2 regions of the Flavobacterium endoglycinae genome follow, and region 1 is predicted to be linked to the other one. Evidence: riboswitches for the same ligand, from Rfam matches in the RefSeq annotation. Region 1 holds a riboswitch; the other holds the start of a gene.
The links. A riboswitch is a leader RNA that binds a small molecule or an ion and turns the genes downstream of it on or off. The one in region 1 is predicted to bind S-adenosylmethionine.
Positions count from the first base shown of each region.

Region 1 (12,453 bases):
TTACATTGATATCATTTTCTAATTCGATTGTAATCGAAGAACCTGCAGAAGCTTCGTCAAATGATTTATCGAAGAAGTGAATTTTTGAAACTTTTGATTGTGTTAAAGAAGGAAGAACCGTTACAGCATCTCCAACTTTAATAGAGTTTCCGTATAATTTTCCAGCATAACCTCTGAAATCGTGGTATTCTTCTGTTTTTGGACGAATAACGGTTTGAACTGGGAAACGTGCTTTTCCTGCCTCATAAACATCATGAGAATGCAATCCTTCCAAATGTTCCAAAACAGTTTGTCCATTGTACCAAGGCATATTTTCTGATTTGTCTACAACATTTCCACCGTTGATTGCGCTTAACGGAATGTAGCTTACGTTTTGTTCTTTGAAAGTACTTTTTGCGTTTAATGCCTCAAAATCAGCTTTAATTTTATTGAAAACTTCTTCTGAGTAATCTACTAAGTCCATTTTGTTGATGGCCACGATTACTTCTTTTACTCTCAATAAATTGTTGATGAAAAAGTGACGATACGTTTGCTCGATAACTCCTTTTCTGGCATCGATCAAAATGATAGAAACCTGAGAAGTCGAAGCTCCTGTAACCATGTTTCTTGTATATTCTACGTGACCTGGAGTATCGGCAATAATGTAACTTTTCTTTGCAGTCGAAAAATAAATATGTGCAACGTCAATCGTGATTCCTTGCTCTCTTTCTGCTACTAATCCGTCAGTTGCCAAAGAGAAATCTAAATAATCGTATCCTTTTTGTTTACTGCTTTTTTCGATTGCTTCAATTTTATCTGTAGTCAATGATTTTGTGTCGTACAATAACCTTCCGATCAAAGTACTTTTTCCGTCATCTACACTTCCTGCTGTTGCTATTTTTAAAACGTCCATTCTAATATTTTTGTTTCAGGTTTAAAGTTTCAAGTTTTCTGTTGAAACTTATAATCTGTATGTTTTTGTTTTCTTGATTCTAACTTTTAATAGGTTCAGAATTGCATTCATAATTCACAATTCATAACTCATAATTATTAAAAGTAACCTTGTTGTTTTCTTTTCTCCATTGCCGCTTCAGAACGTTTGTCATCGATTCTGGCACCTCTTTCAGAGATAGTTGATGATCTGATTTCGCCAACCACTTCTTCGATTGTTGCTGCGTAAGATTCAACAGCCGCGGTACAGCTCATATCTCCAACGGTTCTGAAGCGAACAATTCTTTCTTCGATTTGTTCGTCTTCTTCTTGGTACACAAAAGGAGAATGCGACCAGATTAAACCGTCTCTCAAAAAAACTTTTCTTTTATGTGAGAAATAGATAGACGGAATCTCGATTTTTTCTTTTTCGATATAACTCCAAACATCTAATTCTGTCCAGTTTGAAATTGGGAAAACACGAACGTTTTGTCCATTTTCGATTTTTCCATTTAAGATATCAAACAACTCAGGTCTTTGATTTTTTTCGTCCCATTGTCCGAAATCATCACGAACAGAGAAAATACGTTCTTTAGCTCTTGCTTTTTCTTCATCACGACGCGCACCACCAATACAAGCATCAAATTTGAATTCTTCAATGGCATCCAAAAGTGTTGTAGTCTGTAAGCTGTTACGGCTTGAATATTTTCCAGTTTCTTCAACTACTTTTCCTTCATCAATAGCATCCTGAACATTACGAACAATCAACTCTAAACCTAATTCTTCTACCAATTTATCTCTGAAAGCAATTGTTTCAGGAAAATTGTGTCCTGTATCAACGTGTAATAGAGGAAACGGAATCTTGGCAGGAAAAAATGCTTTTTGTGCCAAACGCACTAATGTAATAGAATCTTTTCCTCCTGAAAAAAGTAAAACCGGTTTGTCAAACTGTGAAATTACTTCTCTGAAAATATATATCGCTTCACTCTCTAAAGCGTTTGTTTTTAATACTGAACTCATTGTTTTTTTGTTTGATATTTTTGTTGTGAAAATTTTGTTTCAGGTTTAAAGTTTCAAGTTTTTTGCCTGATCTAAAATCTCCACTCTTTATTCTATTCTCTTTAACCTCATCGGATTAAAATCCGGCGCTACACTATGAATCGTTCCTTCGGAACTAAAATCTAGATCTATATTTTTTGACCCTCCCATCGGGTTGAAACCCGACGCTACAATATGAATCGTTCCTCCGGAACTAAAATCTATATTCTTTATTCTATTTTCTATTTTCTATTTTCTATTTTCTATTTTCTTAAACGAAAGTCTTGCCTCTTGCCTCTTTCTTCTAAAAAATCTATTCTTTCTTAGCACTATGAAGTCCGCATTCTTTATGACTTGATTCCCACCACCATCTTCCAGCTCTAATGTCTTCACCAGGAAAAATGGCTCTCGTGCAAGGCGCGCATCCTATGCTTATAAAACCTTCTTTGTGTAAAGCATTTTGAGGGACATTAAATTCTTTCAGATGATTTTCAACTTCTTCTAAAGTCCATTTTAAAAGTGGATTGAATTTGATAATTTCAAAGTTTCCGTCGTATTCAAACAAGCTTAAATCGTGTCTGTTTTCTGATTGCTCTGCTCTTAAACCTGTAATCCAGACTGCATTTCCTGCCAAAGCTTTTCTTAAGGGAACTACTTTTCGAATAAAACAGCACTCTTTTCTGTTTTCAACCGAATCGTAAAAACTGTTTGGTCCTTTTGTTTGAAGCAGATTTTCTACTGATGCCGCTTCTGGGAAATAAACTTCAATTTGTTTTTTGTATTTCTTTAAAGTTCTATGGAAAACATCGTAAGTTTCCTGAAATAATCTTCCTGTATCTAAAGTAAAAACCTTAATTGCAATATCATTTTTGAAGATAAAGTCAGTAATTACCTGATCTTCCTGCCCAAATGAAGTTGAAAAAGTAACCTGATTTGGATATCTTTCTGCTAAAAAACGCAAAGTTTCTTCAAGGGAAAAATCTTTAGTTTTTTCTAATAAATCTTGTACAATACTCGCACTCATAATCTCTTTCTTTCTAAAATTATTTTTTACAATAATTTAGACAATGTTTTTAAACTCAATATTATAATTAGAACTCCAACTGCAACCATCATTGGTTTTCTTTTGATTTTATTCACCAAATAAGCTGCTAATGGCGCCGAAATAACTCCTCCTAAAATTAATCCGATGATTACCTGCCAGCCGTGGATTCCTCCAAAAAGCATGAAAGTAATACCGCTTGCAAATGAAATCGCAAACTCAGCTGCATTTACAGAACCAATTGTATATCTTGGATTTCTTCCTCTTCCTAATAATGTTGAAGTCACAATTGGCCCCCAGCCACCTCCTCCAATAGAATCCATAAAACCTCCAAAAACAGCCAAAACGCCTAATTTTTTAGTCTTCTTTTTTACAATGCTTTTTCTTAATGCCTTTTTGATAATTACAACCGCCAGAATAATCATGTAAACCGCAATAAATGGCTTAATAATATCTCCATCAATAACATCCGACAACAAATAAGCTCCTGTGATTGAACCTAAAACTCCCGGAATCAGCAAATGTTTTACCAGTTTTTTATTGATATTTCCAAAACGGTGATGCGAAAGTGCCGATGCTCCTGTTGTAAACATTTCCGAAACGTGAACCGCTGTACTGCTCACTACCGGTGGAACTCCATAAGCCAATAAAAATGAGGTTGAAGTCGCTCCGTAACCCATTCCTAAAGTTCCGTCAACTAATTGAGCGAAAACTCCAATAGCAAAAAATACTAAGAACTCTTCATTAAAACCATTTACAAATCCATCCCACGTAAATTCAGCGTGATGATTGTATATTAATACAGATAATAAACTTACTAGCAAAACGACAGGTATGACAACCCACAAATTTCCTTTTGAAAAAGCATTAGACTTGATCGCAGTGTTGTTCAATTTAAGTTCATTTTCCATATTTCTTAAGATTTTTTATTCTTAAAAATCTATTATCCTATCGGCTTAGTAGATTACTTTGCAAATGTACTATATATTTTGAAATATCAAAACAATATATTTAGTTTTTTACAGAAGCTATCTTACTATAAACCAAGACAAAAGAAATTTAATAAAGGATTAATAATTTATTTAACAAATTAGGCGCTGCTTTGTTAGATTATAACAGCGTACTTTAATTTTGTGATTTGTAAAAATACACATTTAATCTCTATAAAATCCATAGGATAATTATAAAATTGTTATTATTTTAGCTCCAAATTTTTATTATGGATTTTCAGATTGGTCTTGTAATTGCAGGTTTAACTGTGGGCTTTATTGTTGGATTAACAGGTGTTGGCGGAGGTTCTTTAATGACTCCAATTTTATTATATTTTGGTATTTCTCCAACAACTGCAGTGGGCACGGACTTACTTTATGCTGCTTTTACCAAAGCGGGAGGTGTATTTGTACATAACAAAAAAGGAAACATTAACTGGAAAATTACCGGATGGCTTACCTTAGGAAGTGTTCCCGCTGCTTTATTGACTTTATGGATATTAAACAGTATTAAAACCGATATTGAAACTATAAATCGTGTAATAAAATATAGTTTAGGCTGGGCATTATTGTTTACCTCGATTGCCATTATATTCAAAAATAAAATTTTAGTCTTTTCTCAAAAACATGCTGGAGATAAATTTCATAAAGAAAGTAAAACTCAAAACATGCTCACTATTGGAATAGGAATTTTATTAGGGGCAACTGTAACTTTAACTTCTATTGGAGCTGGAGCATTAGGAACGGTAACTTTATTTTTCCTCTATCCGCTTTTACCAACACCACGTTTAGTAGGAACTGAAATTGCACACGCTGTTCCTTTAACTTTAGTTGCCGGAATTGGACATGCTTCTATGGGAAATCTAGATTTAGTATTACTGGGGCAATTATTGATGGGATCACTTCCCGGAATCTATATAGGAAGTATGTTAAGTGGAAAAGTGCCGGATCAATTCCTTAGAAATGCGATTGCTGTAATGCTTTTCATGGCAGGATATAAATTGATCTTTTAAGATAAATTTTAAAATCAAGTTATATAAGTTCACTTAACAAGCTTTGCGCAAAGTTTAAAATGAACTTATATAACTTTTATGGTTTATTTTTTTTAGAATGCTATATCTGCTAAAGAATTACTTTCTAATATTTTAAGTGTATTATCACGAACTTCTGTCATTAAACGTCGTGCCGCACAGGTCGATTCATCATCGCAGTCATCACATCTTTCGTAGAAATTATGACTTGCACAAGGCAGTAATGCAATTGGCCCCTCTAGAATACGATAGACTTTCGCCATACTGATGTCCTTTGGATCTTTGATTAAATAATATCCTCCGCCTTTGCCTTTTTTTGCACCAAGAAATCCTGAGTTTCTTAAAAGCAATAAAATGCTTTCCAAAAATTTAATCGAAATGTGTTCACTCTTCGCAATTTCGGCTATTTGCACAGGTTCATTATTTTCCCGTCTAGCCAGATAAGTTAAGGCTTTAATTCCGTATTTTGTTTTCTTTGAAAGCACTTTTTTATGTTTTAGATTGAAGACTGCAAATTCTAGATTTTTCCTAAAACAAACAGCTTCATATTTTTCTGCAACAAAAATAGGATTTTTAAATGAGAAAAATAACAGTAGAATAGTTAAATTCTACTAAATCCATCAAATTACTTCGTTATTTCCGATTAAATTGAATTCGTGAAAGACTTTAACTTCTTCTTCTAATTCTTTTTTATTCACTACATAAGTGTCCGAAATTGAATCGTGCCAGCCTCTTCCTGAATTTCCTAAAAACGAAAGTCCGTCGAAGGGAATTATTCGGCTGAAGCTTCTTTTCAAAATATCTGCAAAATCAGGTTTAACACCATTTTCATCTACAACAATGGTTCCTGTTATTAATTTACCTAAAGATCTGCCAAAAATACCTTCTGTTACAGCATAGTAAACTATTGTGATTAGAATAAAAATCAATCTTCCTTCTAAATCCCCAATATTGTCTAACCAAACAAAAATTCCATGTAATTCAAAAAGACTTCCAATTAGTCCTAAAATAACACCTAACACAAATAATAAGGCAAGTACCATAATATTATCCAGAAGGTAATTCAGAAATCGCTGCCCTTTTGAAGCCAATAATTTTTCATCAAGAATGTAAGTAGAGTTACTCATAGGTTGGTTTGGTTTAGTTAAATGATTTTGAATATGGTTTTAACAAAAATAGATTTTTTACCGAAACAACCATAAAAAAGAATGACGATTTTTAACAGTAAAATAATTACTATCAAAAATCGTCATTGTATAATTTAGAAATCTAAAATTTCAATTAAGAAAGTGCTTGTTTTAAATCGGCAATTACATCTTCTACTGTTTCTAAACCAACAGAAACACGAACTAAACCTTGCGTGATTCCAACTGCTAGTTGATCTTCTTCAGATAATTTGCTGTGTGTTGTAGAAGCCGGATGTGTAACAATTGTTCTGGTATCTCCAATATTTGCTGACAATGAACAAAGTTTAATACTGTTTAAGAATTTTCTTCCTGCTTCGATTCCGCCTTTTATTTCAAATGCAATAATATTTCCACCCGCTTTCATTTGTTTTTTGGCAATTTCATATTGCGGATGCGATTTTAAGAACGGATATTTTACGCTATTTACATTTGGATGGCTTTCTAAAAATTCGGCTACTTTTAAAGCATTTTCGCAATGTCTATCCACACGAACAGCCAATGTTTCTAAACTTTTTGATAATACCCAAGCATTAAACGGCGCCAAAGCTGGTCCTGTATTTCTAGAAAATAAATAAATCTGTCTAATTAAATCAGCGTTTCCAACGGTTACACCACCAAGAACACGACCTTGTCCGTCGATTAATTTTGTAGCCGAGTGAATCACCAAATCCGCTCCAAATTTAATTGGCTGCTGTAAATAGGGTGTTGCAAAACAATTATCGATTATTAAAATCAAGTTGTGTTTTTTGGCTATATTTCCTAACAATTCTAAATCAATTACATCTACTCCAGGATTTGTTGGAGATTCAGCGTATAATATTTTGGTATTTGGTTTAATTAAGCTCTCTATTGTTTCTGGCTTATTAATTTCAAAATAAGAAGTTTCGATATTCCATTTTGGAAAATAAGTCATAAACAAAGCGTGAGTTGAACCAAAAACACTGCTCGCAGAAACAATATGATCTCCAGAATTTAATAACGCCGCGAAAGTAGAATATACTGCCGCCATACCCGTTGCAAAAGCATAACCCGATTCTGCACCTTCCATTTTGCAGATTTTATCGACAAATTCTGTTGTATTTGGATTGCTGAAACGGCTGTAAATATTTCTTTCTTTTTCTTCTGTAAATGAAGCTCTCATATCTTCGGCATCTTCAAAAACAAAGCTTGACGATAGGTACAAAGGCACCGAATGTTCTAAATATTGAGATCTTTCTAATTGTGTTCTAATGGCTTGTGTTTCAAAACCAAATTCTTCTGTATTCATTGTGTTGTTATTTTTTTTGTTTTTTTGTTTCAAGTTTCAGGTTTCAAGTTAAAACTGAACTTAAATTCAAATGTTTAGAATTAATTATCTAATTGTCTAATTAACTCATTTCTAATTTACAAAGCTTCTTTATTTAAAACTACTTTGTATTTAATGGTTGCTGTTGGTTCAACTGTTTTGGCAACTGAGCAATATTTCTCAAAAGAAAGCTGCGCTGCTTTTTTGGCTTTTTCTGGATTGATTTCTCCTTCTAAATAGAAAACCACATCGATTTCTTTAAAGGGCTTTGCTTCTCCAACTTGAACACGAAGTCCTTCAACCTCAGCATCAAATGAAGTGATTTCCTGACGCTGTTTTTTCAAAATTGAAATCATATCGATAGCGCTGCATCCTGCCACTCCCATTAGTACTAATTCCATTGGACTTGCACCTAAATCGCTTCCGCCAAATTCGGCTCTGCTGTCAACGTCAACTACGTGTCCGCGTTCATTTTTTACTTTAAAATGAAATGCGTCATTTACTCTGTTTAAAGTTACTTTCATTGTGTTGTTATTTTTTTTGTTTTTTATTCTTGTCATTGCAAGATCACCAATCTAAAATCAAAAATCTGCAATCTAAAATTCAATTATCCTTTATCAGATAATCTTAAAATATCTCCGAAAACGCCTCTCGCTGTAACAGCAGAACCTGCACCAGCTCCCTGAATAACGATTGGACGATCTCCGTAAGATTCTGTGTAAATTTCAAAGAATGAATCAGAACCTTTTAATCCGCCAAGAGCCGTGTCTGATGGAACCGAAACTAATTTTACTTCTAAATTTCCTTTGTCATTCTGCAAATCTCCAGACAATTCACCAATGTATCTCAACACGTGATTTGGCTGTTGTTCTGCTTTTATTTTAGCATAAATTGGATCAAATTCCTTCAATTTCGTTAAGAAATCGGCTGCACTTCCTTCACGCAAATGGTCTGGAATTAAATTCTGAATTGAGATTTCTTCAAATTCATTTTGCAAGTCTAATTCTCTAGCTAAAATTAATAATTTTCTACCAACATCATTTCCGCATAAATCTTCACGCGGATCTGGTTCTGTATATCCGTTGTCAATTGCTTCTTGTAAAATTTTACTAAACGGAGCATCTTTCGCAGAGAAATTATTGAATAAATAACTTAATGTTCCAGAGAAAACGCCTTTAATTTTAGTGATGTTTTCACCTGAAAGATGCAGTAATTTAATGGTGTCAATTAATGGCAATCCTGCTCCAACATTGGTTTCGTATAAATAATTCTTTTGATTTTCCGCCAATGCTTTTCTCAATTCTTTGTAAAAACCATACGTTAACGTATTGGCTACTTTATTTGAAGAGATCAAATCGAAACTGCTTTCTACAAGCGGAATGTAGTTTTCTACAAAAGAAGCACTTGCTGTATTATCTACTGCAATTAAATTTTCTAAATGATGTTCATTAGCATAAGCTATAATATCCTGAATCGTGTATGGCTCGCCTTTGGTTTCAATATCGGTTTTCCAGTTATTGTTAACACCGTGTCTGTTTAAAAGCAATTTTTTAGAATTGGCAATCGCAAATACATTCAGCTTAATATCTTTTCGTTTTTCGATTGATGAAGCCGATTCTAAAATTTGGTTAATCAAAGTTCCGCCTACTAAACCGTGTCCGAAAATCGCAATGTTGATTTTTTTAGAAACTCCAAAAATCTCTCCGTGAATTACGTTTAAGGCTTTCGTGAGTTCTTCTTTTTTAACCACCAAACTCACGTTTTTACCCGTAACGGTATTGTTGAATAAAATTGGAACAATTTTGTTTTTAATTAAAGCTGTATACGGTTTGTGGAAAGTACTTAAATCCTGACCAATGATTGAAATTACAGACACGTTATCGGTTACGGTAATCTGGTTTACGTCTTTAGAATAAAAGTCGTTTTCGAATTCTTTTTCCAATTCGACCATTGCCAGTGTTGCTTTGTCTTTTGCCACAACCAATCCGATTCCTCTTTCTGAAGAACCTTGCGAAATAATGCTTACACTAATGTTGTGATCGCCCATTACTTTGAAGATTCGGGCATCAACTCCGGCTTTTCCTAGTAACCCGCGTCCTTCAAGATTCACTAAAGAAACGTTTTCTAAAACTGAAAGTGTCTTGATTCCTTCTTTTTGAGAATTTGAAGTAATTAGAGTTCCGTGGTTTTCGTGATTGAAGGTGTTTAAAATACGAAGTGGAATATTCTTTTCTAATAACGGAATAATGGTTTTTGCATGCAGAATAGTGGCTCCAAAATTAGCCAGCTCATTTGCTTCGTTAAATGATAAGAATTCGATTTTTTTAGCATCGGCTACTAAATCTGGGTTTGCTGTGTAAATTCCGTCAACGTGCGTGAAATTTTGAAGCTCTTCTGCATCCAAATAGTTCGCAATTAACGAAGCGGTGTAATTGCTTCCGTTTCTTCCTAAAGTAGTTGTGTCGTTGTTGTTGTTAGATCCAATGAAACCTGTTACGATATTCACCGTTTCTCCGTTATGAAGCTTGAAATAATTGATAACGTTTTTCTTAGAAAGTTGTTCTAAAGGCTGCGCATCACCAAATTTAGAGTCTGTTTTCAACAGTTCTCTCGTATCTACGAAATTGGCAGGAATTCCTTTTTCAACTAAAATAGAAGTCAATAATTTCGCCGAAAGCAATTCTCCTTTTGATAAAATCTGATCTTTGATTTTATTGCTGTAATCTCCAATCAAACTTACTCCTTCAAAAAGTTTGTCTAAAACATTGAATTCTTCTGATAAATCAACTTGCGGATAATCGGAAGCTTGATATGCTTTAAAACTTTCCAAAAGAGGTTTGTAGTTTCCGTTTTTAGCGGCAATTCTTAGTATATCTTCTAGTTCATCTGTTGCATTTCCGCGGGCAGAAACGACTACGGCAATTCTTTCGCCTTGATTTACTTTATCTGAAATGATTGAAATTACTTTGTTAAGTCCTTCTCCGTTTGATAATGATTTACCTCCAAATTTTAATATTTTCATTTTATTTTGCTATTTTTTCTGCCTTAAAAATATCGGCAAGTAAATGATCTAATTGTTTGTACTCTATTAAAAAAGCGTCATGTCCGTGAACCGAATCTATTTCGCTGTATGAAACATTGTTTTTAAACTTCTTTAATTCATTATAAGTTTCCAGATTTTCTTTTGGCGTAAAAAATAAATCTGAGTTGATTGCAATAATGTGTATTGCGGCATTTGATTTGGAAATTAATGTCTCGAAATCCTCACTATTTCGAGTTATATCGATTGTTTTCAGCAATTGGTTCATCAATTTATAAGAAGCAAGCTGATAACGTTTCTGCAGCTTGTTTCCGTGATGTGCGAGCCAGCTTTCGATATTAAAAATCAAAAGATCCTGATTGATGGTTCGTTGAAATTTTTCTTTGAAAGATTCTGGAGAACGGTAACACAGCATAGCGTGAATTCTGGCATCTTCGATTGGTTTTGATGAATTGTTCAGAATCTGTTCTTGCAGGAAACAATTGGCAATCATCCAGTCGGTCGATTTCCAGTCGGTTGCAATTGGAATTAAGTGTTCGGTGATATTTGGCGCCAACGCTAGAATTTCCCAAGCTACTCCACCGCCAACAGAGCCGCCGATTATAGCAAATACCTGTTCGATTTGTAACGCTTCGAGACCTTGCAGAAAGATTCTAGCAATGTCTCGTGTTTTAAAATCGAGATAGTTTTCAATGATAAAAGAATCATTGCCGTTGCCTGGAACATTAAAGGCAAGAATCGTAAATTTATGGGTATCTATTGTTTTACCATCACCAATTAAATCGCTCCACCAACCATTCTCTCCAGTTACTTGTGCATTTCCTGTTAAAGCATGGTTTACCAGAACAATTGGGGCAGAATGCAACGGCTGGCCTGAAAGTGTAAAACTTAAAGGCAGGTATGGATAAACTGCACCACTTTCGGTGATGAAATTTTGAATTATAATGGGACTTGGTATATTTTCCAATTTCAAATCTTTTTTATTTTTGATTTGTATGTGGAAATATTAGAAAGAAAGTCTAGAGTGAAACTAGAAAAATTCTTGTTGTTATCTTTCCACGTTTGGGCGTGGTAGAATGCAGCACCTTCTTCGAATTAACGAAGGGTTGCTAAGGATTCATCGGGTCTAATCCCTCCTCCTTTCTTTATAACATTTCAATACGTTTTTGAACTTAACGGTGCAAATTAACTACTAATTTCTTAAACAAACAAATTTTATCGAAACTGATTCTTCAATTTCTTAGATATAATTCAATCAGAAACTATTGTACGCACAAAATTACCGAACGTTATGCCCAGTAATGTTATGCAGGTTTTTAACCTAATTTATGGTTCTTTTTCAACTTAGATGAAAAGCGTTTCATTTTCTTTTGAGTACATCAAAAACGTTAATGAATTTGGTAGGTTTTTCACCATTTTTTTATCCGTTTCTGTTATTCCAAAACTTGGATGGATTAATTCATTTGTTGGCGGCGGATTATTTCTTTCGTTTTTCCTGTTTCTGAATGTTGAAAGTTTTTTTCTTAGGAAGTTTATTGCACTCATGATATTTAAGTTTAAGTCAGTTATTATTATTTTATAATCTTTATTTTTTCTTTAATTCTTTGTTACTGTAACCAAAATGAATAAAAAAACCCTTTTGGATTTTTAATACCAAAAGGGTCTAAGTTTTTATGGAACTTATATATACTTTTAGTATCAACAGACGCATACACAAATACGTGCGACATTGAACATCTTGTTCATCTGAAGGGACTTATTCATTTGCGATTTGACTGTTATTTTAAAAAAATCTTGCATTTATTACTTTTTATAAACTTCCCGAATTGATTATTTTACCGAAAGTGTTTTATTCATTTTTAACAAACTATTCTCTGTTTTTAACAATTTTTAGTTTGTCTTACAAATGTGCGAATATTTTTCGAATATTCC
Region 1 is NZ_CP071448.1:1,934,559-1,947,011, forward strand. Features, by position in the region: gene J0383_RS08385 (sulfate adenylyltransferase subunit 1) at 1-892, opposite strand, end outside; gene cysD (sulfate adenylyltransferase subunit CysD) at 1,030-1,929, opposite strand; gene J0383_RS08395 (phosphoadenylyl-sulfate reductase) at 2,261-2,971, opposite strand; gene J0383_RS08400 (sulfite exporter TauE/SafE family protein) at 2,998-3,900, opposite strand; gene J0383_RS08405 (sulfite exporter TauE/SafE family protein) at 4,209-4,991, shown strand; gene J0383_RS08410 (RrF2 family transcriptional regulator) at 5,084-5,494, opposite strand; gene J0383_RS08415 (RDD family protein) at 5,630-6,136, opposite strand; gene J0383_RS08420 (trans-sulfuration enzyme family protein) at 6,291-7,463, opposite strand; gene J0383_RS08425 (OsmC family protein) at 7,580-8,005, opposite strand; gene thrA (bifunctional aspartate kinase/homoserine dehydrogenase I) at 8,089-10,503, opposite strand; gene J0383_RS08435 (alpha/beta fold hydrolase) at 10,505-11,494, opposite strand; SAM riboswitch class I at 11,567-11,675, opposite strand; gene J0383_RS08440 (hypothetical protein) at 11,866-12,066, opposite strand.

Region 2 (12,453 bases), 2.5 Mb from region 1:
AATCATCGCCTTTTTAATTCCGAATCAAATCGCCGCACAAACGGGAATAAAACGCACTGATTTACAAAAACACGATTTAAGTATTTCGGGTCGTGAAACGGTGCAGGCGAAAATTGATTTTGAAGGACATTCGGCTTTTGGGAAACACTTTCATCCAGGCGAAGAAATTATTTATGTACTCGAAGGTTCATTAGAATACGAAGTGGAAGGACAAGCTCCAGTGACTCTTAAAGCAGGTGAAGTGTTATTTATTCCGGCTAGTGTAGTTCACTCGGCTAGAAATAATACAAGTTTAAAAGCTTCGGAACTCGCAACTTATATTGTAGAGAAAGGAAAACCTGTTTTAACTTTAGTAAAGTAGTTTCAAGTTTGAGGTTGCAAATGGTTTAACCGCAAAGTGCGCAAAGTTTTTTAAGCATATAGCTTCGCGTCCTTTGCGTTTTACAAAAGCATTAAATAAAATCTTAGCGTGCTTTGCGGTTATAACAATTTACAATTAACCATTTACAATTCACAATTAAAAGATTGTCCATTTCAACCTCGACTTTGTCCGCTTCACCTTTTTTCTACTTTAAAAACAACAATTGTCAAGATACCTTTGACGAAGAAATTAACTGATAATCAACTCATCAAAAAATAAAATTATGAAAACGCTATTAAACATTACAAATAGAATTTCAGCTAAATTGGTTTTAATCGCAGCTCTTTTTATGAATGCCGCTTTAATCAATGCACAAGCTCCAAAACAAACTATTGAAGTAAACCCTTCACTTGGAACTTTAAAACAAATCAATGCCGGATTATTAAACGTAGGCTATACAGAAGCAGGTCCTTCAAACGGAACTCCGGTTATTCTGCTTCACGGATGGCCTTATGATATTCACAGCTATAACGAAGTGGTTCCAATTTTGGTTGCAAAAGGATATCACGTTTTTACACCTTATTTAAGAGGATTCGGAACAACAACTTTTCTTTCTGAAGCTACTTTCAGAAACGGACAGCAGGCAGCTTTAGCAAGTGATATTATCGCTTTTATGGATGCGCTTAAAATCGATAAAGCCATAATTGGTGGTTTCGATTGGGGAGCGAGAACAGCGGTTGTAGTAGCTGCACTTTGGCCTGAACGTGTAAAAGGTTTAGTATCGGTAAGCGGTTATTTAGTAGTAAATCTGGAGGCAAATTTAAAACCGCTTACTCCAACAGCTGAGTTAGGATGGTGGTACCAATATTACTTCGCAACCGAAAGAGGTAAACAAGGTTACACTCAAAACACTTACGATTTCAATAAACTAATCTGGAAAATCGCTTCTCCGTTATGGAATTTTGACAAAGCAACTTACAACCAAACCGCTCAGTCTTTCAACAATCCGGATCATGTGGCAATCGTAATTCACAATTACAGATGGAGACAATCTCTGGAAGCTGGAGAATCTAAATACGACAACTTAGAAAAACGTCTTTCCGTTAAACCAGAAATTAAAGTTCCAACCATTACAATAGGAAGTGATTTTGACGGCGCTTTCGCAGATGGAAAAGTTTACGCCAATAAATTCACAGGAAAATACGAACACAGAATCTTAAAAGGAATTGGGCACAACGTTCCGCAGGAAGATCCAAAGGCATTTGCACAAGCAATTATTGACGTAGCTGGCTTTAAAAATTAAAAATTGAGAATTAAAAATTAAATTCCAAAAAGAGCGAAGCGATTTTTAAAAATCTAAAATCTAAAATCTAAAATCTAAAATCTAAAATCTAAAATCTAAAATCTAAAATCTAAAATCTAAAATCTAAAATCTAAAATCTAAAATCTAAAATTATCATGAGCACAAAAGTATTATACACAGGAAAAACGCACACCACAGGCGGTAGAGAAGGAGCTTCTCAAAGTTCAGACGAACAATTGAATATCAAATTAAGCGCGCCGGGATCATCACGTCCGGGAACAAATCCGGAGCAGTTATTTGCTGCAGGATGGTCGGCTTGTTTTATTGGAGCATTAGGAATCGCCGCTTCAAAATTGGGAGTTAAACTTCCGTCAGAAACAGCTGTAGACGCAGAAGTAGATTTATGTGTAACAGAAGGTGAATATTCATTGCAAGCACGTTTAAACATCAGTCTTCCGGGAATTGACCGCGAAACGGCAGAAGCTTTGGCAGCACAGGCACACCAAACCTGTCCGTATTCTAAAGCTACGAGAGGAAATATTTATGTAGATATTAATATCATATAAAGTTATAAGTTATAGGTTAGGGGTTATGAGTTGTTGAAACCTAATTCTTAACCTTTAACTCCTAACCAATAACCTTTGACTTCAAAATGAAATGAAAAATATAGTTCCCGCTTTTATAATGCTGTTTCTTTTAATGGGAAACACCATTTTCGCACAAAGCAATTCAGATAAAAAAGGTTTTGCCCTTTTAGAGTTATATACATCAGAAGGCTGTTCGAGCTGTCCGCCGGCTGATGAACTGTCAGGAAGAATTCAGAATGAATTAAAAGACAAGAATGTTTATGTATTGGCTTACCACGTTGATTATTGGGACAAACAAGGCTGGAAAGATATTTTCAGTAATGCCGATTATACGAAAAGACAATATGATTATGCTAAATTCATGGGAAAAGATCCTATTTACACACCTCAGGTTATCATTAACGGAAAAATTGATTATGTAGGTTCTCAGGAAACAAGTCTGCGAAACGGAATCAAATCGGCACTTGTCAAACCTGCTTCTGCTTCTTTGAGTTTAGAAACGAATCAAATTGATAATAACCTTTCAGTAAACTATAGTGTAGAAGGGACTTCAAAAAACAGTCGTTTGTTTATTGCTGTGGTTCAAAAAGAAGCCAAAAGCAATATAAAAAGAGGAGAAAATGCCAATCGTGTTTTAACGCATTATCAAATCGTTCGTCAGTTGCAATCAGTTGATTTGAATAAAGTGAAAAAAGGAACAGCAACAGTTCGTCTGCCTAAAAATTTCAATACACAGTATTTCGAAATTATTGGTTTTGTACAGGATATGAATTCAGGAGCTGTTTTAGGTGTAAAACGTGCTTAAGGTTTTGTTCTATATTGATGAAGCTTCATTAATTTTAACACATAGAGACATAGTTTTGCTTTGCGTAAAAAGAAATTTCATTTGTTTAAATAAACAATAGCTATGTGTTTTTAAGTCAGAAATAAAAAATCAGCATTTATCAGCTTTAATCTTTTTAATCTGCGTGAAATAATTTTTTCACAACAAAACATTTTTGAAAAAACAGACAACATTTGTTTGAGTAAACATAGCTATGATTGAAAACTAGTTTTTTTAATCTTACTTTTAAAGCAAAAAAATCTATGTTTCTATGTGTTTAAAAAAAATAAAAATCAGCTGAATAAGCCTGAAATATTTTTTTTCAAAATAAACCTATCTTTGACTAACAGGATAACCAAACAAATACAATTATGGAAAAAGCAAAACGCTTTCAGGTTTCGCTCAAAGTCATTTGGGGAAGCTCTATCGCACTGGCGGTAATGGCTTCAATACCCAAATTATTTGATGCCGATTCTACGCCTGGAGACCTTATTATAAACTCTTCGATTACACTGCTGTTTTCTCTTTTTATTTGGTATTACAACATTTATAGTTTACCAAAATTTTCATCACAACGAACTAATAAAAGCCTCTTTAACTGGAAATTGCTGTTGAGTGTTTTGTTGGGAATTCTGCTGATGGTGATTTTGGTAATTGCGCATCAAGAACTTTTTCAGGTTTCAAAAATGGATGCGCCCATAATGTTCGAACTCCGCGGTGTTTTGATCAACCTCATTGTATATATGTTCCTGCATCTTCTGTTTCAAAACTATCAGACACAGCAAATGGGAGTAGAGTTGGAACGCACCAAAGCTTTAAATCTGGGAGCGCAGTACGAATTGTTGAAACAACAGGTAAACCCGCACTTTTTATTTAACAGTTTAAATACACTGAAATCAATGGTCGATATGCAGGACCCGCAGAGTTCTGATTTTATCCTGAAATTATCTGATTTTTATCGTTTTACATTAGAAAGCAGAAAACTGGATTTGATTTCTTTAAAAGAAGAACTTCAGATTTTAGATTCGTATGTATATCTGCTGAAAGCCCGTTTTGAAGACGGATTTGATGTTATAAAAGAAATTGATCCAAAGCAGTACGATTCGGCAATTCCGCCTTTTTCGCTTCAGTTATTGATTGAGAACTGCATTAAACACAATGTTGTTTCGCTCGATAAACCTCTGCATATAAAATTATATACCGAAAATGAATTTCTGGTGATCGAAAATCCAATTCAGCTCAAACGAGGTACTTTGTCAACCGGAGTTGGTTTGGACAATATCAACCAGCGATTTCTGCATTTGGTTCACAAGGAAATTGAAATAGATAAAACCGAAACTCTTTTTAAAGTTAAAATACCCCTGATTTATGACTATCGTAATAATTGAAGATGAAGTAAAAACGGCCAAAGCTCTTGGCCAGCTTATAATAAGTATCAGACCCGACGCTCAGATTGTATCTTATATTCAGAGTATCGACGGCGCTGTGAGTTATCTTTTAGAAAACGATCAGCCCGATTTGATTTTTATGGATATTCAGCTTGCAGACGGATTATGCTTTGAGATTTTCAAAAATGTTGAGGTTTTATCTCCGGTTATTTTCTGCACCGCTTTTGACGATTATGCTATCGAAGCTTTTAAATCAAACGGAATTGATTATGTATTGAAACCTTTTTCAAGAGAAAGCATTTCGCAGGCAATTAAAAAGGCGGGTGAGTTGAAGAACTTCTTCCAGAGAAATAAAAAAATGATGCCTGATTTTGATTATCTCTTAACCCGAACAGGCGAAAATACAGGAAAAAGCAGTTTTCTGGTTTTCAAAAACAATAAATACCAAACGATTCAGACAGAAAACATCGCATTTTTCTTCATTAAAAATGAAACTCCGACAATCATGACTTTTGATAAGACCGAATATCAAATTACACAGTCATTAGATGAGGTTCATAAACTATTATCGCCTATTCAGTTTTTCAGACTCAACAGACAATATCTGGTCAATTTCTCAGCCATAAGAGAAGCGGAACATTACTTTTCAAGAAAACTAATCATCAAATTAACCATTCCAACCGAAGAAAAATTATTGGTAGGAAAGGAAAAAACAACGGCATTTTTAAGCTGGCTGGAGAATAGGTAATTTTTTTTTTCAATGCAGTTTTTTGACTCAGTAATCAGTATCAATTTTTCCAGATTTGTCTTTAGTTTATAATAAAACTATCTCGTAAAGACGTAAATACTTTACGAGATTTGTTTCATGTTTATTTCAAAAGATCTGATTATTTTTCATTGAAACTTTTCTAAGCTTTTTATTTCTCGTCCTTCGGATTAAGAATGTAAGTAACGCTGTATAATCTTCTAAACATAGCATACGTTACGCTAACCATAACAAAAGCAATAATAGCATCTGTTGTTGCACCAAAACCTAAAACAGCTAGTTTTGAAAAGAAAGCGAATATGATGTCAAAAAATATTCCGGCAAATACCCATTCTTTTAAGCGTAATAATCGGTTTGGAATTAAAAGCGTAATAACTCCCGAAATTTTCATTACACCCAATATGTAAATAAAATGTGCTGGATATCCTAAAAGCTGTGTAATTTCCCATACCAGTTTGTTGGTTGTCAATTCAAAAAATCCGCTGGCACCAAACCATAAAGAAGTTAAAATAATTCCTGTCCAATAAATAATTTTTGTTGTTTTTGCATTCATGATTTTAAATTTTTAAGTTGTTAAACAGGACAAAATTGCGTCAATGGCGATCGATTTCATATCATAAATTAGGTGAAACGGACAAATCGATTTCTGAAATAGACAATCTGTAAGTTCATCTGATTTAATAACTTTACAGAACTAAAACATTTTTATTTTAAGGATGGAAGCCAAAGCCATTTTAAAAGAACATATTTCGAAAACCGTATCACTCACACAAGAAGAGTTTGATTACTTTTATTCTCATTTTAAACCCTTGTCTTTCAAAAAAGGTCAGACCATTATTGGCGTGGGAGATAATGTAAACCATGAATATTTTGTAATTTCAGGCTGTTTGAAAACCTTCTTTATTAATGACGAAATCAAAATGTACATTCTTCAGTTTGCCATGCCAACCTGGTGGGCTTCTGATTACAATGCACTCTACAATCAAACTCCGGCTTCTATAAATGTAGATTGCATTACCGATGCTGAGGTTTTGTGTCTTTCCAGCGAAGACCGCGAAAAACTCTGCGCTGAGTTTCACCAGATAGAACATTTCTTTCGCTGGAGAACCAATAAAGGTTATATCGCTTCTCAAAAACGACTTTTATCCTTTATGAATAATAATGTCAAAACCCGTTACGAAGAACTTTTGGCCTTATATCCGCAATTATACAATCTCGTTCCCAAACATTTAATTGCCGCTTATTTAGGCGTTTCCAGAGAAACTTTAAGCAGACTTCATAATTCGTAGTTTTTTGCTGCAGATAACTATTTATATGGTTTTGTTTCACGCAGATTAGGCTGATTTAAGCTGATTAAACAGATTGTGATTCTCGCAAAGACTTAAAGTATGTATGCTCTCGCAGATTTTGCAGATTGAGCTGATAATTTGTATCTGTATAAATCTGCAAAATCTGCGAGAGACCAAAACAGCTGATATAAAAACCTCTGCAACTTTGTCCCTTTAAACCTTTGCCACTCAAAAAAACGAATGTGATCTACATCACGTAACCAATTTTGACAACTACCGTTCCTTTGTATTGTACTTTTAAATACAATAAAAATGGAAACAATAAATTATATCATCGTAAGCTCAGAAAGCAGCATCGATTGGATCGGAAGAAAAGTAACCGGCGCACATAATGGTACAATTGGTATCAAAAATGGAAATTTCATCTTTAGTGATGGAAAAATAAAAGGAGGAAATGTAGTAATCGATACAACCTCAATCAAAATCTTAGATATAAGTGATGCTGCAGCTAATGCACAGTTTGCCGGACATCTTGCTTCTGATGATTTTTTCTCAATAGAAAAATTCCCAACCGCATCTTTTGAAATTCTAAATGTAAAAGAACTTTTAAATGGTAATTTTTATCTGGAAGGAAATCTGACTATAAAAGATATCACGCATCCTGCTGGATTTGAAGTATCACTGCAAAACCAAGCAAACACTGCAGCTTTATCAGGAAAACTGGTAATTGACCGTACACTTTACGACATCAAATTCAGATCTGGAAACTTCTTTAAAGATCTGGGAGACACTTTAATCTACAACGACTTTGAACTTGATTTTACAATCAATGCCGAAGCTGTTTTTTCTGGACAATCTCAAAACTAAGATCATGCCTTACGTAAAACTAGAACTGACCCGCGAAGGCGTTACCCGCGAGCAGAAACAGCAGTTAATAAGCGGTATTACCAATTTGATTACCGAAGTATTAAACAAAGACCCACATTTAACCCATATTGTAATTCAGGAAATCGAACTCGACGATTGGGGTTATGCAGGCGAACAAGTATCAGTATTAAGAGAAAAAGGCATTACAGCCGATAAAAAATAAAACATCATGAAAAAACAAACTATAATCGTAACCGGAGCCGCTTCGGGAATTGGAAAAGGAATCGCAAAATATTTTTTAGAAAAAGGACATAACGTAGTTATCAATGCATTGAATGAAGATACTTTGGAGAAAGCTTTCGCCGAATTAGGAGCAGGAGATAATCTGGCTATGTCTGCAGGAGATGTAAGCCAAAAAGCAACCGGAGAAAAATTGGCAGCAATTGCAATTCAAAAATTTGGTTCTATCGATGTATTAATCAATAATGCCGGAATTTTCGAAAGCAAACCTTTTCTGGAAGTTGATGAAGCCTATCTGGATAAGTTTTTAAAAACAAATCTAAAAGGAACTTATTTTACAACTCAGTCCGTTATACCGCAAATGTTACAACAAAAAGACGGTGTGGTAATCAATATTGTAACACCACTTGTGAATCACGGTTTAGGCGGATGGCCGGCTACTGCTCCCATTGCGAGTAAAGGCGCTATCCATGCTTTAACCATTCAGTTAGCGGCCGAATTTGGAAAACAAAATATCCGTGTAAATACTGTTGCGCCGGGTGTAATTCGCACGCCAATGCATGGTGACAATGCCGATTCCAGTGCAGGACTTCATTTACTAAACCGAGTAGGGGAGATTGATGATGTTGCCGAAATGGTCTATACCGTTGCCACTAGTAATTTTATTACTGGAACAATTATCAATGTCGATGGAGGAAAAGCTGCCGGACACAATTTAAACTAAGTTGAAAACTATTAATAACAGCTTTTATGCTCTGGAGTTTTCAGGGCATAAAAGCTCAAAATACAAGTACAATGGAAAATCAGGAAGCGGTAAAAGCAATTACCAACGCAATAGAAAATTATTATTTTAAAGGAATTTATGAAGGTGATGAAATGCTCTTGGGAAGCATTTTGCAGCCCGGAACTTTCCTTTTTGGAGATGTCAAAAATCAGCCTTACTTTAAAACAGTTGATTTGTATTTAGATGGTGTTAAAAACCGACAAAGTCCTAAAGATTCAGGTAAACCTTTTAAAGGTGAAATTATTGATATACGAGTAGTCAATTCTATCGCTGTAGCGGAATTAAATGTTAAAATGTACGACTTTAATTATCGGGATTTTTTATCTTTCCATAAGATAAACGGACAATGGCTTATCGTAAATAAAATGCTCACAGACGTAAGCAATAACTAAAAATCTTCACTCATGTGGTACAATACAAAAGCATCGGAACTATTAGGAATCGATTATCCAATTCTTCAGGGACCTTTTGGCGGCAATCTATCAACAGTTGAGCTGACAGCAGCGGTTTCTAACGCTGGCGGATTGGGCGGTTACGGAGCCTACACCAATACACCGCAGGAAATTTTTGAAATTGATAAACAAATAAAAAAGGCAACCAATAAACCGTATAATATCAACCTTTGGGTTTCAGATCACGATATTCCACAGTCGGGTTTAACAGATGAAGAGTTCGATAAAACGGCGGCTTTATTCAAACCTTATTATGATGAAGCTGGAATTCCGCTGCCAGAAAAACCAGCCCCTTTTCAATCCCGATTTGAAAACCAATTACAGGTAATTTTAGACATTCGTCCAAAAGTTTTCAGTTTTATGTTTGGCGTGCCTTCAGCTGATGTTTTAGAACAATGCCGTAGATCTGGAATTGTAACAGTAGGAGCAGCAACTACCTTAGACGAAGCCATATTTTTAGACAATGCCGGAGTGGATATGATTATAGCGTCTGGTTTTGAAGCTGGCGGACATCGTCCTTCTTTTTTAACTGATGCAGAATCATCTGTAACAGGAACTTTTGTATTACTGCAGTTAATGCGCGAAAAAATAAAAACGCCAATTATTGCAGCCGGCGGTATCGCAGACGGAAAAGGAATTGCAGCAGCTTTAACACTAGGCGCAAGTGCAGCGCAGATTGGAACGGCTTTTTTAGCAACTGATGAATCAAACGCTTTGCCTATTCACAAGGAGATGTTGTTTTCTGATGCAGCTAAATATACTACTTTATCACGAGCTTATACAGGAAGACTCGGGCGTGGTTTAACCAGCCGTGTCGCCAAAGAAATGACAGGTAAAGAATTTGGATATTTACCTTTCCCGCTTCAAACTACTTTTATTGCACCGTTACGAAAAGCGGCAATCGAACAGCAGAAATGGGACATGATTTTATTTTGGGGCGGTCAGATTTCGCCAATTTTAAAACATACTAAAGCAGCTGCCTTGATGAATGCTTTGATTGAAGAAACAACAGCCTATTTTGATGGATTAAAATCATAAACTAGAATTGTAAATTTTAACAAGACAAACTCATTTCGGTTATGAAATGAGTTTTTTTTACTATCATACAAAATCAAATTGGCTCATTATATTGAGGTTGATACATGAATTTACATTATAAAATGATGAAATTCTCAAATTTATATTTTTGTATAATTGCTTTAATTATAGGTGTTTGGATTCTTTTAATCAATCTCTTTTCAATAAAAACAAAAAAAACTTATTTTAAACTTGACTAATTCGGTAGAATTAATATATATTTGTATCACAGAAAAATTATATAATGATACTTATCCAGAAAGACTGAGGGAATAGGCCCAGTGAAGTCTTAGCAACCTGTTGCCGAATAAGGTGCTAAATCCTTCCGCTGCATGCGGACAGATAAGAAAGATTTTTTCAGAAAATCTGTTTAAGATCATCGATATTAAAAATGTATTAAAATGAAAACAGAATCGACTTTGTACGCAGGATACGAACTTTTAAATTTAATTTTCGAAGAAAATAGTCTGGCGGTTTTCCGAATGCGAAAGCACTAATTTTTACTTAGATTTTCTTTTTTAATATCATACGCTGATGGCTTTTTGACATTAGCCCGAAATCCTTTTGTCTAATCTAAAACTAAAAATAAAATGAAAAAAATACTATTAGGTTTTGCTTTATTTCTTGGAGTTTTTCAAACTCAGGCTCAAGAAAACAATTTACAATTAAAAGGAACAGTTGCCGACACTTTAGTACAATATGTTTACCTGCAAAAATTTCACAATAAAATGTTTACCACGATTGATTCGGTAAAAGTAAAAGACGGAAATTTTAGTTTTAAAACAAAAGTAAAAACGCCAGAATTGTATGGATTAAGCGTCAATACAGAAAGTTCGCCATTGTATATTTTCCTTGAGAAAGACCCAATCACAGTAAAATTAAGTCCGAAGAAGTATTATACTGCTTCTGTGGTTGAAGGTTCGGCTTCTCAGGATTTGTTCGAAACCTATAAAAAGACCAAAGATGTTGAAATCAGCAAATTCATAACAGAAAATCCAAAATCTATTGTTTCGGCTTATGTGCTGTATAGAAACTGGTCGTATCGATTATCTCCAGAGCAGATTACACAAAATATTGCTCTATTAGACAAAAGCCTTCAAAACATTACTTATGTGAAAGAACTAAAAGAACTGGTTACCGTTTTAGACGGATTAGCTGTTGGTAAAAAAGCCCCTGATTTTACTGCCAATGATCCTGATGGAAAACCAGTTCGCCTTTATGACAATTTAAAAGGATATACTTTGGTCGATTTTTGGGCTTCTTGGTGCGGGCCATGCCGAAAAGAGAATCCGAATATTGTGGCAGCCTACAAAGAATTTCATGATAAAGGATTCAATATTGTGGCAATTTCATTGGATAAAAAGAAAGAAAATTGGGTTAAAGGAATTCAAGACGATAATTTAACATGGACACACGTTTCTGATTTGCTTTTCTGGAATAGCACTGTTGCTAAATTATATGGTGTGCGAGCAATTCCTGGCAATTATTTAATTGATCCTAAAGGAGTAATCGTTGCCAAAAACCTGCATGGAGAAGAATTACAATCTACATTAAAAAGTCTTTTGGAGAATAAAATCTAAAACCAATCCAAAAGAAATAACGACAATACAATTTAGTTAATTAAAAATGATAAGGATATGAATGCTATTGAGCCAACAACAAAACCAACAGAACCTGAGTGTTACTTTTCTAAGTTTAGAGAAAACACCGTAGGAATTAACCATACTTTCGAATCGGTTTACGGAGAACAAAATCTAGTGTATGCAGACTGGGTTGCCAGCGGAAGGTTATACGCCCCGATCGAAGATATAATGCTTAATAAAATTGGTCCAATGATTGCCAACACGCATTCACTTTCAAGTCAAACAGGAAAAACATCTACACATGCCTATCAGCATGCTAGAGACATTATTAAAAAATCGGTTAATGCCAGCGAATTAGATGTTCTGGTAACAACTGGAAGCGGAATGACAGCAGCGTTGTCTAAACTGCAGCGTATCATGGCTCTTCGAACAAAATCAGAAGAAGACCGGCCTGTAGTTTTTATCACGCATATGGAACATCATTCTAATCAGGTTTCGTGGTATGAAACCAATGCTGAAGTAGTCATTCTTCCTCCTGATGAAAACAATTTGGTTGATCCAAAAGTTCTTTCGGAGGAAATTAAAAAATATGCTGGAAGAAGTATAAAAATCGGTTCGTTTACGGCTTGCTCGAATGTTACGGGAATTATTACGCCGTATCATGAATTAGCTAAAATCATGCACCAAAACGGCGGACTTTGCTTTGTCGATTTTGCAGCTTCGGCTCCGTATGTTAAAATTGATATGCATCCAAAAAATCCTGAAGAACAATTAGATGCGATTTTCTTTTCACCTCACAAGTTTTTAGGCGGACCAGGAACCTGCGGTATTTTGGTTTTCAATGAAAAATTATACCAATCTGATTTTCCTGATAATCCAGGCGGAGGAAATGTAAAATGGACCAATCCGTTGGGAAAATACTGCTACAGCGAT
Region 2 is NZ_CP071448.1:4,926,662-4,939,114, forward strand. Features, by position in the region: gene J0383_RS21295 (cupin domain-containing protein) at 1-361, shown strand, start outside; gene J0383_RS21300 (alpha/beta fold hydrolase) at 645-1,664, shown strand; gene J0383_RS21305 (organic hydroperoxide resistance protein) at 1,820-2,230, shown strand; gene J0383_RS21310 (DUF1223 domain-containing protein) at 2,322-3,056, shown strand; gene J0383_RS21315 (sensor histidine kinase) at 3,446-4,462, shown strand; gene J0383_RS21320 (LytR/AlgR family response regulator transcription factor) at 4,443-5,210, shown strand; gene J0383_RS21325 (DoxX family protein) at 5,380-5,781, opposite strand; gene J0383_RS21330 (Crp/Fnr family transcriptional regulator) at 5,945-6,517, shown strand; gene J0383_RS21335 (YceI family protein) at 6,830-7,384, shown strand; gene J0383_RS21340 (tautomerase family protein) at 7,389-7,607, shown strand; gene J0383_RS21345 (SDR family NAD(P)-dependent oxidoreductase) at 7,614-8,348, shown strand; gene J0383_RS21350 (nuclear transport factor 2 family protein) at 8,420-8,800, shown strand; gene J0383_RS21355 (NAD(P)H-dependent flavin oxidoreductase) at 8,813-9,898, shown strand; SAM riboswitch class I at 10,186-10,286, shown strand; gene J0383_RS21360 (TlpA disulfide reductase family protein) at 10,528-11,517, shown strand; gene J0383_RS21365 (aminotransferase class V-fold PLP-dependent enzyme) at 11,575-12,453, shown strand, end outside.
Region 2: it holds a riboswitch for S-adenosylmethionine, as region 1 does, so the genes downstream of both, J0383_RS21360 (TlpA disulfide reductase family protein) here and J0383_RS08435 (alpha/beta fold hydrolase) in region 1, are expected to answer to the same signal.